3 regions of the Streptomyces sp. NPDC023157 genome follow, and region 3 is predicted to be linked to each of the others. Evidence: riboswitches for the same ligand, from Rfam matches in the RefSeq annotation. Region 3 holds a riboswitch; each other region holds the start of a gene.
What was found. A riboswitch is a leader RNA that binds a small molecule or an ion and turns the genes downstream of it on or off. The one in region 3 is predicted to bind cyclic di-AMP.
Positions count from the first base shown of each region.

Region 1: it holds a riboswitch for cyclic di-AMP, as region 3 does, so the genes downstream of both, ACZ3ZE_RS26170 (M23 family metallopeptidase) here and ACZ3ZE_RS33575 (transglycosylase family protein) in region 3, are expected to answer to the same signal.
Region 2: it holds a riboswitch for cyclic di-AMP, as region 3 does, so the genes downstream of both, ACZ3ZE_RS26785 (LysM peptidoglycan-binding domain-containing protein) here and ACZ3ZE_RS33575 (transglycosylase family protein) in region 3, are expected to answer to the same signal.

Region 1 covers NZ_JBVHIL010000007.1:364,930-369,048, reverse strand. Annotated here, with positions in the region: gene ACZ3ZE_RS26180 (M16 family metallopeptidase) at 1-798, shown strand, start outside; gene ACZ3ZE_RS26175 (M16 family metallopeptidase) at 825-2,192, shown strand; cyclic di-AMP (ydaO/yuaA leader) riboswitch at 2,395-2,561, shown strand; gene ACZ3ZE_RS26170 (M23 family metallopeptidase) at 2,574-3,344, shown strand; gene ACZ3ZE_RS26165 (GntR family transcriptional regulator) at 3,516-4,119, shown strand, end outside.
Region 2 covers NZ_JBVHIL010000008.1:35,120-39,238, reverse strand. Annotated here, with positions in the region: gene ACZ3ZE_RS26790 (oxidoreductase) at 1-593, opposite strand, end outside; gene ACZ3ZE_RS26785 (LysM peptidoglycan-binding domain-containing protein) at 704-1,621, opposite strand; cyclic di-AMP (ydaO/yuaA leader) riboswitch at 1,626-1,780, opposite strand; gene ACZ3ZE_RS26780 (pyridoxamine 5'-phosphate oxidase family protein) at 2,052-2,855, opposite strand; gene ACZ3ZE_RS26775 (globin domain-containing protein) at 2,852-4,119, opposite strand, start outside.
Region 3 covers NZ_JBVHIL010000011.1:149,968-154,086, forward strand. Annotated here, with positions in the region: gene ACZ3ZE_RS33570 (transglycosylase family protein) at 1-747, shown strand, start outside; cyclic di-AMP (ydaO/yuaA leader) riboswitch at 1,005-1,179, shown strand; gene ACZ3ZE_RS33575 (transglycosylase family protein) at 1,183-1,929, shown strand; gene eno (phosphopyruvate hydratase) at 2,196-3,482, shown strand; gene ACZ3ZE_RS33585 (FtsB family cell division protein) at 3,648-4,118, shown strand.

The DNA of each region.
Region 1 (4,119 bases), on a different contig from region 3:
GCCACCCTGGAAGACGCGCGGAACTTCTTCCGCACGTACTACGCGCCGAACAACGCGGTGCTCTCGGTCGTCGGCGACATCGACCCCGAGAAGACGCTCGCCTGGGTCGAGAAGTACTTCGGCTCGATCCCGGGCCACGACGGCAAGCCCGAGCCGCGCTCCGGCGAGCTGCCCGAGGTGATCGGCGAGCAGCTGCGCGAGGTCATCGAGGAGGAGGTCCCGGCGCGTGCGCTGATGGCCGCCTACCGGCTGCCGCACGACGGCACGCGCGCGTGTGACGCCGCCGACCTGGCTCTGACGATCCTCGGCGGCGGCGAGTCCTCCCGTCTCCACAACCGGCTGGTCCGCCGCGACCGCACCGCCGTCGCGGCCGGCTTCGGGCTGCTGCGGCTGGCCGGCGCGCCCTCGCTGGGCTGGCTGGACGTCAAGACCTCCGGCGGCGTCGAGGTGCCGCAGATCGAGTCGGCCGTCGACGACGAGCTGGCCCGCTTCGCCGCCGAGGGCCCGACGCCCGAGGAGATGGAGCGCGCGCAGGCGCAGCTGGAGCGCGAGTGGCTGGACCGCCTCGGCACGGTCGCGGGCCGCGCCGACGAACTGTGCCGCTTCGCGGTGCTGTTCGGCGACCCGCAGCTCGCGCTGACCGCCGTGCACCGGGTCCTCGACATCAGTGCCGAGGAGGTGCAGGAGGTCGCCAAGGCCACCCTGCGCCCGGACAACCGCGCCGTGCTGGTCTACGAACCGGTGGGCGCCGACGGCGACGACGCCGACAGCGACGAGGAAGAGGGAGCGGACCAGTGACCGACGCTGCCGCGTCTTTGACGAGCATGACCTTCCACCCGCAGCCCCAGCCGGGCGAGGCCACGCCCTGGGCCTTCCCCGCCCCGGAGCGCGGCGCCCTGGACAACGGGCTGACCGTGCTGCGCTGCCACCGCCCCGGCCAGCAGGTCGTGGCCGTCGAGATCTCCCTCGACGCCCCGCTGGACGCTGAGCCCGAGGGCCTGGACGGCGTGGCCACGATCATGGCCCGCGCCCTGTCCGAAGGCACCGACCAGCACACCGCCGAGGAGTTCGCCGCCGAGCTGGAGCGCTGCGGCGCCACCCTCGACGCGGCCGCCGACCACCCGGGCGTACGGGTCTCCCTGGAGGTCCCGGTCTCCCGGCTGCCCAAGGCGCTCGGCCTGCTCTCCGAGGCGCTGATCGCCCCCGCGTTCGACGCGTCCGAGGTCGAGCGGCTGGTGCGCAACCGGCTGGACGAGATCCCGCACGAGTCGGCCAACCCGGCCCGCCGAGCGGCCAAGCAGCTCTCCAAGGAGCTGTTCCCGGCCTCCGCGCGCGCCTCCCGGCCGCGTCAGGGCACCGAGGAGACCGTCGCCGCGATCGACGCCGCCGCCGTCCGCGCCTTCTACGACGCGTACGTGCGCCCCTCCACGGCCACCGCCGTGGTCGTCGGCGACCTCACTGACGTCGACCTCGACAAGGTGCTAGCCGAGACGCTGGGCGCCTGGACGGGCACCGCGGCCGACCGGCGGCGCATGCCGTCCGTCTCGGCCGACGACACCGGCCGGGTCGTCATCGTGGACCGCCCCGGCGCCGTCCAGACGCAGCTGCTCATCGGCCGCGTCGGCGCCGACCGCCACGACCGTGTGTGGCCGGCCCAGGTGCTCGGCACGTACTGCCTCGGCGGCACCCTCACGTCCCGTCTGGACCGCGTCCTGCGCGAGGAGAAGGGCTACACGTACGGCGTGCGCGCCTTCGGCCAGGTGCTGCGCTCCGACGGCGAGGGCAACGGGGCGTCGCTGCTCGCCATCAGCGGCTCGATCGACACCCCCAACACGGGCCCGGCACTTGACGACCTGTGGAAGGTGCTGCGCACCCTCGCCGCCGACGGTCTGACGGACGCCGAGCGCGATGTGGCCGTGCAGAACCTGGTGGGCGTCGCGCCGCTCAAGTACGAGACGGCCGCCTCCGTCGCGGGCACGCTCGCCGACCAGGTCGAGCAGCACCTCCCGGACGACTACCAGGCGCAGTTGTACGCGCGCCTCGCCGAGACCGGCACGGTGGAGGCGACCGCGGCCGTGGTCAACGCCTTCCCGGTGGACCGGCTCGTCACCGTGCTCGTCGGTGACGCGGCGCAGATCGAGGAGCCGGTGCGTGCCCTCGGCATCGGTGAAGTGACGGTCGTGACCGGCTGACTGAGCCGCTGTCACACCGGTTCGGGGACCCCGACGACCTGGTTCGTCGGGGTCCTCCCTTTTGTCCGTATTGCTGAGAAGTGTGATCTTCTGCCCTGTGGCATGTCTTACAAAAGAGCGTGTCTGTTTGGCGATTGACAGAAGATCGGCCTAGCTTCGACCCGACTGTTCGTCCGCAGTACGACGCCGCATCCGCGGCAACGGGCAGTCATCGCCGAGTCCCCGTAAGGCGCGAGCCTGGGGAGCCGGGGACCCATCGCAGTCCCTGGGGTGAATCGGACGCCTTCGCTCAGCGAGCGGAGGGGCCCGTAGGAGACCTTCCTGCTCCGAACCCGTCAGCTAACCCGGTAGGCGAGAGGGAAGGAAAGGATCAGCCACTACATGGCGTTCACCCGTGCCACCGGGAAGCATCGTGGTCCGAGCCGTCTGGCGCGCCGCGGAGTGGGCATCGCCGGTGTGGCGACCCTTGCGACGACCGGCGTCATCGGAACCCTGGCCTCCCCGGCGTTCGCCGCCGACACGGAGCCCGTCTCCCCGGAAGACACCGGCCTCACCCAGGTGATCACCGCCGACTCCCTCGCCGACCGGGTCGACGCCCAGGCCGCCGCGCAGGAGAAGGAGGCGGTCGAGACCGCCGCCCGCGTCAAGGCCGCCGCCGAGGCGAAGCGCAAGGCCGAGGCCCGCGCCAAGGAGCTGCGCGCCGCCAAGGAGCGCGCCGCCCGCGAGGCCGAGCGCAAGCGCCTGAGCTCCTTCCAGCTCCCCGTCGCCGGCTCGTACGTGAGCACCGGCTACAAGACCGGCGGCTCGCTCTGGTCCTCCGGCCACCACTCCGGCATCGACTTCCACGCCGCCTACGGCTCCCAGGTCGTCTCCGTGGGCTCGGGCACCGTCGTCGAGGCCGGCTGGGGCGGCGCGTACGGCAACAACATCGTCATCCGGATGAACGACGGCACGTACACCCAGTACGGCCACCTCTCCTCGATCGGCGTCTCCGTCGGCCAGACGGTCACCCCCGGCGAGCAGATCGGCATCTCCGGCTCCTCCGGCAACTCGACCGGCCCGCACCTCCACTTCGAGGCCCGCACCAGCGCCGAGTACGGATCGGACATCAACCCGATCACCTACCTCCGCGCCCGCGGGGTCCAGGTCTGAGGTGTGAATTCTGTGAAGAAGCCCCGGCTCGAACGAGCCGGGGCTTCTTTTTCGTGCCCCAATTACCGGGTGGCATCGGAAATTCCGGCGTCCTGCAATAGAGTTCGCGAGAGTTCGCAGGGCGGGCGCCACTCGACGGGGTTTCGCGCGGATCACCTACGGAGGTCGGACATGCGTGTTCCCGCGCACTCGGTATGCACGGCGATCCGGGACGACATCGTCTCCGGCGTCTTCGCGTGGGGCGCCCGGCTGACGGAGGAGCAGCTCGCGCGCCGCTACGGGGTCTCCCGCGTCCCGGTCCGCGAGGCGCTGCGCACCCTGGAGTCCGAGGGCTTCGTGGTCACCCGCCGGCACGCCGGCGCCCATGTCGCCGAGCCCACCGAGCAGGAGGCGGCCGACCTGCTCGACGTCCGGACCCTGCTGGAGCCGCTGGGGGCCGCCCGCGCCGCCCAGCGCCGCACCGAGGCGCACCTCAAGGTGCTGCGCGGGCTGGTCAGGCTGGGGCAGGAGCGGGCCAGGCGCGGCCAGGGCGACGATCTGCGCTCGCTCGGCGCGTGGTTCCACGAGACGCTGGCCCAGGCGTCCGGCAGCCCGCCGCTCACCGCGCTCCTCACCCAGCTGCGGCACAAGATCGCCTGGATGTACGCGGTCGAGCCCGCCGAGCGGCCCGTGGAGGCCTGGGCCGAGCACGGGGCCATCGTCGACGCCGTCGCGCGCGGGGACGCCGAACGGGCCCGCGCCCTGACCGCCCTGCACGTGGAGCGCTCCCTGCCGC
Region 2 (4,119 bases), on a different contig from region 3:
GAGCCGGCGGCGGCCAGGCGGCGGGAGAGTTCGTGGACGAAGAGGAGGTTGGCCGTCTTGGAGCGCCCGTAGGCGATCCACCGCCGGTAGCGGCGTTCGGCGTTGAGGTCGGTGTGGTCCAGGTCGGCCAGCGCGTGGAAGCCGCTGGAGAGACTGACGATCCGGGCGCCCGGGGTGCGCAGCAGCAGCGGCATGAGCAGGCCGGTGAGCGCGAAGTGGCCGAGGTGGTTCACGCCGAACTGGGTCTCGAAGCCGTCGGCGGTGCGGCCGTGCGGCAGGGCCATCACGCCCGCGTTGTTGACGAGCAGGTCGAGCCGTTGGTCGCGCTCGGCGTGGGCGGCGGCGAAGGTGCGTACGGAGGCGAGGTCGCCGAGGTCGAGCGGCGCGAACTCGGCCGACGCCCGCGGGACTTCGTCGCGCAGCCGGGACAGGGCCGCCTCGCCGCGGGTGCGGCTGCGGCAGGCGAGGAGGACGTGTGCACCGGCGCGGGCCAGCTCGCGGGCGGTGACGTATCCGATGCCGCTGTTGGCTCCGGTGACCACCGCTGTCCGCCCTCCCTGGGAGGGGATGTTCCGCGCGTTCCAGCCCGTCATCTCCGGGCGCTCCTTCCGGCCGTGGTGTCCCCATGCTGCCGCTACCGGGGGTAACGCCATCATAGGGACACCTTCGGCGGACGCCTCGGCCGGGCGGCCGCGCGGTCCCGTCAGTAGGCGCTGTTGACGTTGTCGATGGAGCCGTAGCGGGCGGCCGCGTAGTTGCAGGCGGCGGTGATGTTGGCGACCGGGTCGTAGAGGTCGAAGGCCGTGCCGGCGACGTGGTAGGCCTGGAAGGTGGGTTCGATCACCTGGAGCAGGCCCTTGGACGGGGTGCCGGCGAGGGCGTTGGAGTCCCAGTTGTTGATGGCCAGCGGGTTGCCCGAGGACTCGCGCATGACGTTGCGGTAGATGCCGTCGTAGCTGCCCGGGATGCCGTTCTTGGCCATGATGGAGAGCGACTCGCGGATCCAGCCGTCCAGGTCGTTCGTGTACGAGACGGCCGAGGTCGCCGACGAGACGGCGGGCGCCTGGGCCGCGGCCCGTGCCACGGCGGGCGACACGGCGAACGCCTGGCGCGCGACCGCCGGACGCGCGGCGGCGGTGCCGCTCGCGGCACCCGAACGCGCCACCGCCGGACGCTCCGCGCTCTCGGCGGCCTGGGTGCTCTGGGCGTTCCGCGTGTCGATGGCGAGTCGCAGGCCAGGGCGGATGAGGCCCGGGTCCGCGCCGACGGCGGCGCGGTTGTCGCGGTAGATCGTCTTCCAGCCGCCGCTCACGTGGTGCTTCCGGGCGATTTTCGAGAGCGAGTCGCCGGCGACCACGGAATAGCGCACGAGACCGTTCGCCTTCACCGTCCGAGCCGCCGCCTTTTCGATTGCGACGGACGTGACGGACCCGACGGACGTGACGGACCCGACGGACGCGACGGACTGGACCGTCTGCGGCGCCCGCGGGGTCTCGGCCGCCGCGCCGGTGGCCCCGGCGAGCGGCAGGGCGAGTGCGGCGCTGCCGGCGAGGCCGGCTACGGCCAGTCCGCGGGCGAGCGGGGTGTTCTTGGGGCGGCGGTGCTTCCCGTGTCCACGCATGGCGATTTCCTCTCCTTCGCCTGCGAGGTGAGCTGTCGGGTTCGGGCAGGAGCTGCCCGGCCGCGCGGCGCGCGGCTTCACCCCGAGCCGCCCCGGAGACCGGGACGGCGGCGAACCTGGGTCCCCCGCTCCTGCCGTACGAGTGGGTGAGTGCGGTACCCGGGCGGCGGCAGGATTCGGCGTTCCGTCCGGATGACGGGTGACCGTAGGCGAAGGCGAACAGCGAGAACAAGGGCCTGATTCGCAAAAGCAAGCAGATCTTTTATGGGTCGGAAAAGGATCAATCGGCGTGCCGTGATCCTTTTCTCCAACTGGTTCCCGGGGGTTCGCGCATGACGCCGCGACAGCATTCCGGCGGAATGTCCGACCGTGACTCAGATCACCGGCCCGCACTTAATCGGACATGTCCGGATCCGATTGATTTGAGAGCTTAGGGAATCCGGCTTTCGGTGCCCCTGCGGAACCAGCCGCTGAACCCCTCGGACGGGTGGCGTCGCCGCTCCGCCCGCTCCAGCGCCCGCTCGGCCTCCGCCCGCCAGGTCTCCGCGCCCGCGCGGGGCGGCGGCAGGAACGGTCCCCGCTCCGGCGCGTCCGCGGCGGCGCCGAAGAAGTCGCCACCCTTGCGCCGGACGTCGTCGGTGCCCCACGCCCGGCCGGGACCGTGCCGCGGCACCTTCTGGAGGTGCGGGATGTGCTTGGCGCAGTGGATGTACGCCTCCTCCACGGTGATCTCCACCCAGCTCAGGGCGCGCCGCCCCGGCACCGGGTCGACCGTGAGTCCGGGGTGGTCGGCCCGCATCACGTCGTCGGCCACGACCCGGGCCGTGCCGTTCACGTGGAGTCCGACGCGGTCCCGGAGGAAGTCGACCATCAGGAGGCCGACGTGCGGGTTCTCCTCGATGTTGCCGAGGCTGGCCTGGACGCCGTTCCCCCGGTACTCGGGGTAGGCGAGCCGCAGCTCGTCCAGGACGTGGAGGAAGCCGGCCGGTCCCGCCCGGAAGGTGTTGTCGCAGGCGCCGTGCCGGTCGGCGGTGGCCAGGAAGAACATCTCCTGGCGGGCCACGAACTCCCGCATCCGGGGGTTGAGCCGGTCGAGGACCTGCTCGGCGTAGAACCGGTCGGCGCGCTCGGTGGTGCCCGTACGCCGCTGGACCAGGTGCTCGCCGTCGCTGCCCGGGCGGATGGTGCGCGGCGGCGTCGCCGAGCGCGGACCGGTGTGCTCGAAGGTGCTCAATTCCTCGTCCCGACCAGTTCTTCGATGGAGTCGTGCCGTATGCGGTGGGTGGGGATGCCGATGCCCACGAGGGTGTCGACACCGCGACGGATCATGCCGGGCGGGCCGGAGAGGTACGCCTCGTACGTGTGCCACGGACCGAACTCGCGGACGGCTCCGGGAAGGCCGCCGGACAGGGCTCCGCCGGCCCCGTCGTCCACGACGGGGCGCACGGAGAGCCAGGGGTGCGACTGCTGGAGCCGCAGCATGGTCTCGATGTCGTACAGGTCCTCATTGCTGCGGGCGCCGTAGAACACGTCGACGGAGCGGCGCCGGCCGTGCTGGGCCACGTCCTCGACCAGCGCCTTGATCGGGGCGATGCCCGTACCGCCGCCGAGGCACAGCAGCCCGTTGTCGGTGTGGTGGTCGACGGTCATCGAGCCGGTGGGGCCGCCGAGCCGCAGGACGTCCCCGGGCCGGGCCCGGTGCACGAGCGCGTTCGAGACCCAGCCCGCGGGCACGGCCTTCACATGGAAGGAGAGCAGCCCGTCGGAGCGGGGCGCGGAGGCGAAGGAGTAGTGCCGCCAGACCCGCGGCCACCAGGGCGTCTCCAGGGCGGTGTACTGCCCGGCACGGAAGGGGTACGGCTGGTCGGGGCGGACCGTGACGACGGCGACGTCGGGCGTGCGCGGCTCGTGGGCCACGACCTCCGCCTGCCACCAGGCGGGGGCGCGGAGCTCGTCCTGGGCCGCCGCGTCGATCATGATCTGGGAGAGGGTGGTGTACGCGCCCACCCAGGCAGCCTCGGTCCGCGGGCCCCAGCTGTGCGGGGCGTGCTGGGCGAGGGCGCCGATCAGGCACTCGCCGACGGCCGGGTAGTGCTCGGGCCGCGTGCCGTACTTACGGTGGCCGCGGCCGAGCCCGGTCAGGTACGCGGTGAGGGTGGCGGTGTCCTCGGCGTGCGTGGCGGCCGTGAGCAGCGCCCTGAAAAGGCGGTCGCGCTGGGTGTCCATGGCCGCCGGGAAGAGGGCCCGCAGCTCGGGGTGGCGGAGGAAGAGCAGGGCGTAGAAGTACGAGGTGACCTTGTCCGCGATCGGTTCGATCTCGGCCATCGTGCGGCGCAGGAGCGCGGCGTCGGACGCGTCGTCCGGCGCGGGCGTCGCGGTGGGCCGCCCGCCCGGGCTTGGCCCGAACCAGCCCCCTTGCCGCCCGTCAGCACCAGCTTCCATCGTTCTGCCTCGCCTCGAACGTCGTTGGTCGGTCTTCGCCCACGGAGCCCCGTGTG
Region 3 (4,119 bases):
CAGCAGATCACCATCGCCGACAGGGCACTCGCCGCGGGCGACACCCAGTGGGCCACCTGCGCGCCGATCGCCGGCCTGACGAACGACGGCAGGAAGCCCGCGGTCTCCCCGGGGTCCGCCGTCAAGCCCAAGGCGTCCACGGGCCCGGTCGCCGAGTCCAACCGGACCGACGGCCGCCCGGCCGGCCCCGGGGCGACCACCACGACCCCGGCCACCCCGGCCGCGCCCGTGACCCCGACGGCCCCGTCGGGCGGCGCCACGACCGCGCCCGCGACCCCGGCCGGCCCCGACGGCTCCGCGACACCGGGCACGCCGGTCACGCCCGGCACGCCGGACACCTCGGGCGCGCCCGGTATGCCCGGTACGCCCGGTACGACGGATCCGGCCTCCCCCGGTACGGGCAAGCACCGCGGTGACGCCGCGTCGGAGGATTCGGGCAACTCAGACACCACGCCCGAATCCGGGCGGCACGCGGCCCCGGGTGACGGGTCGACGGGTGACGTGACCGACGGTAAGGGCTCGGCGGAGAGCGCGGTCGCCGGGGAGAAGGCGGACAACTCGGGCAAGGCTGACGAATACACCGTCAAGCCGGGTGACAGTCTGTCGGACATTGCACAGCAGAACGCGCTGCCCGGCGGCTGGGCCGCCCTCTATGACGCCAACAAGAAGACGGTCGGCACCGACCCGGACCTCATCATCCCTGGTCAGAGCCTTGAGTTGAAGGCCGAACCCGTCGCGGCGCCGTAGTGGTTCGTAGCTGAATGTCCGTTATGAGTAAGTGAGACATGGGTCTCTCTTGCCGAACTGGCGTGTCACGTCCGCAAAGTTTGCTCGTGTCGCCCCTCACCTGCGCAAACGCCCCTCTCGGGGGAGCAAGTAGGGGCGATATTTCCGGGTTGATGGTCTTTGAACTTCCCCCGGGTCTATGTCTACGGTCATGACCGCTCGCCACCGCGGGCCCCGTCGCCGGTACGCCGAATCCTGCCGCCGGCCGACGGGAAGTCGTCGCGCAAGCGCCGAAGGCAGGAGCGGGGGACCCAAGGTAAGTGCCGGCCCCGGCCGTTGAGACAGACGGCCGACGATCGGCTTGGGGTGAAGCCGCGTGCAAGGACACGCGGCCGGACAACTCATCAGGTCCGAACCCGACAGCTCACCTCGTAGGCGTCGGTGAGGAGAATTCCCATGCTGTTTTCCGGTAACAAGGGCAAACACCGCCGTCCCTCCAAGGCCACCCGCGTCGCCACGCTCGTCGGCGTCACCGGTGTCGCCGTCGCCGCCCCGCTGATGGCCGCGGGCACCGCCTCGGCCGCCACCACCTCCGAGTGGGACGCCGTCGCCGCGTGCGAGTCCGGCGGCAACTGGTCCATCAACACCGGCAACGGCTACTACGGCGGCCTGCAGTTCTCGGCCTCCACCTGGGCCGCGTACGGCGGCACCGCCTACGCCGCGACCGCCAACCAGGCGTCGAAGTCGCAGCAGATCGCCATCGCCGAGAAGGTCCTGGCCGGCCAGGGCAAGGGCGCGTGGCCGAGCTGTGGCGTGGGCCTCTCCAACGCCGCTTACGACGGCGGCTCCGCCTCGTCGAGCTCCTCCAGCTCGTCGAGCTCCAGCTCCTCGTCCTCGTCGTCGTCCTCCTCCTCCTCCTCGTCGAAGCGCTCCACCGAGCAGCCGACGACCCGCAGCGAGCAGCGCCAGGCGCCGAAGACCACGTCGAAGAAGAACGTCTCCAAGAAGACGGTCACCACTCCGACCGGCAAGAAGGTGAAGAAGGGCGACGGCGAGTACAAGGTCGTCGCCGGCGACACCCTCAGCAAGATCGCCCAGGCGCACGGCGTCAAGGGCGGCTGGGCCAAGCTGTTCGAGCTGAACAAGGACGTCGTCGACAACGCCGACCTGATCTACCCGGGCCAGCAGCTCCACCTCAAGTGAGCCTGACGACCCACCCGCGGTGACCACCCCGGTCCGGAGCGCCCTTCCCCCGTGCGCTCCGGACCGGGGTTTCCCCGTTCAGGCCCCTACTGATCAGTAGTAATGGGTCTTTCGTCCTCAGATGCGTGCCCTTGGGTCCTTTTTCGTCCCAGGGGGCGGGCGTCCGGCTGGCCGGAGCCCCGGAGCCGGTTAGGCTCTTGTCGCAAGGCGAACGAGACCTTGCCGCATGCGTCACAACCAGCGTCACATCCCAGAAGGAGATGCTCGTGCCGTCCATCGACGTCGTCGTAGCCCGGGAAATCCTGGACTCCCGAGGCAACCCCACGGTCGAGGTCGAGGTCGGCCTCGACGACGGCAGCACCGGTCGTGCTGCCGTGCCGTCCGGTGCCTCCACCGGTGCGTTCGAGGCCCTTGAGCTCCGCGACGGTGACCCCAACCGTTACCAGGGCAAGGGTGTCGAGAAGGCCGTCCTCGCGGTCATCGAGCAGATCGGCCCGGAGCTCGTCGGCTACGACGCCACCGAGCAGCGTCTGATCGACCAGGCGATGTTCGACCTGGACGCCACCCCGGACAAGTCCTCGCTCGGCGCCAACGCCATCCTCGGCGTCTCCCTCGCCGTCGCGCACGCCGCCTCCGAGGCCTCGGACCTGCCGCTCTTCCGCTACCTCGGCGGCCCGAACGCGCACCTGCTGCCCGTTCCGATGATGAACATCCTGAACGGCGGCTCGCACGCCGACTCCAACGTGGACATCCAGGAGTTCATGATCGCGCCGATCGGCGCGGAGTCCTTCTCCGAGGCCCTGCGCTGGGGCACCGAGGTCTACCACACCCTCAAGAAGGTCCTGAAGGACAAGGGTCTGTCCACCGGCCTCGGCGACGAGGGCGGCTTCGCCCCGAACCTGGACTCCAACCGCGCCGCGCTCGACCTCATCCTCGAGGCCATCAAGCAGGCCGGCTACGTCCCGGGCAAGGACATCGCGCTCGCGCTCGACTGCGCCGCCTCCGAGTTCTACAAGGACGGCAAGTACGAGTTCGAGGGCAAGTCCCGCTCGGCCGCCGAGATGACCGAGTACTACGAGGAGCTCGTCTCCGCGTACCCGCTGGTCTCCATCGAGGACCCGCTGTTCGAGGACGACTGGGCCGGCTGGAAGGTCATCACCGACAAGCTGGGCGCCAAGGTGCAGCTGGTCGGCGACGACCTGTTCGTCACCAACCCGGAGCGCCTCGCCCGCGGCATCGAGGAGGGCTCCGCGAACGCCCTCCTGGTCAAGGTCAACCAGATCGGCTCGCTGACCGAGACCCTGGACGCCGTCGAGCTGGCCCAGCGCAGCGGCTTCAAGTGCATGATGTCGCACCGCTCCGGCGAGACCGAGGACGTCACCATCGCCGACCTGGCCGTCGCCACCAACTGCGGCCAGATCAAGACCGGCGCCCCGGCCCGCTCCGAGCGCGTCGCCAAGTACAACCAGCTGCTGCGCATCGAGGAGATCCTCGACGACGCCGCGGTCTACGCCGGCCGCAGCGCCTTCCCGCGGTTTCGCACCGCGAACTAAGTAAGAGGGGCAAGGGCTGACACCTGCTCTGATCCGGGCTTTGCATCCGGAGAATTGAATAGGGAGCAAAGGCGTAGCGAAGCGAAGCGTCCCCGCACTCGGTCCCGTACCGTGTGCGGGGACGTGCGTGTGAAGAGGGCCGGCGGTAAAGGGGAGGCGTACGACATGGCCGTGAAGGACCGGGACCGGTTCTCGACCGCGACCCGGATCAGGCTGCTCGGCGAGCAGACCGCCGCCCGTGTCTACCGCTCCCAGACCCGCCGCCAGGCCCGCCGCTCCCGCCTCACCGGCCGCGCGGCCTTCCTCGCGCTGGTCGTCTGCTCGCTCGTGGTGGCGCTCGCCTACCCGATGCGGCAGTACGTCTCCCAGCAGGGCGAGATCGCCGACCAGCAGCGCAAGTCCGCCGAGGCCGCCCAGCGGGTCGAGGAACTGCGGGACGAGAAGGCCCGCCTCCAGGACCCCGCCTATGTGCGCCGGCTCGCCCGCGAGCACCTGCACTACCTGATGCCCGGCGAGACCGGCTTCACCGTGAACGACCCGGACGCGGAGCACCGGCCCCGCGCCGACCAGGGCGCGACGGACCGCCCCTGGTACGACAACCTGTGGGACGGCGTGGACAGCGCCGACCGCCACTGAC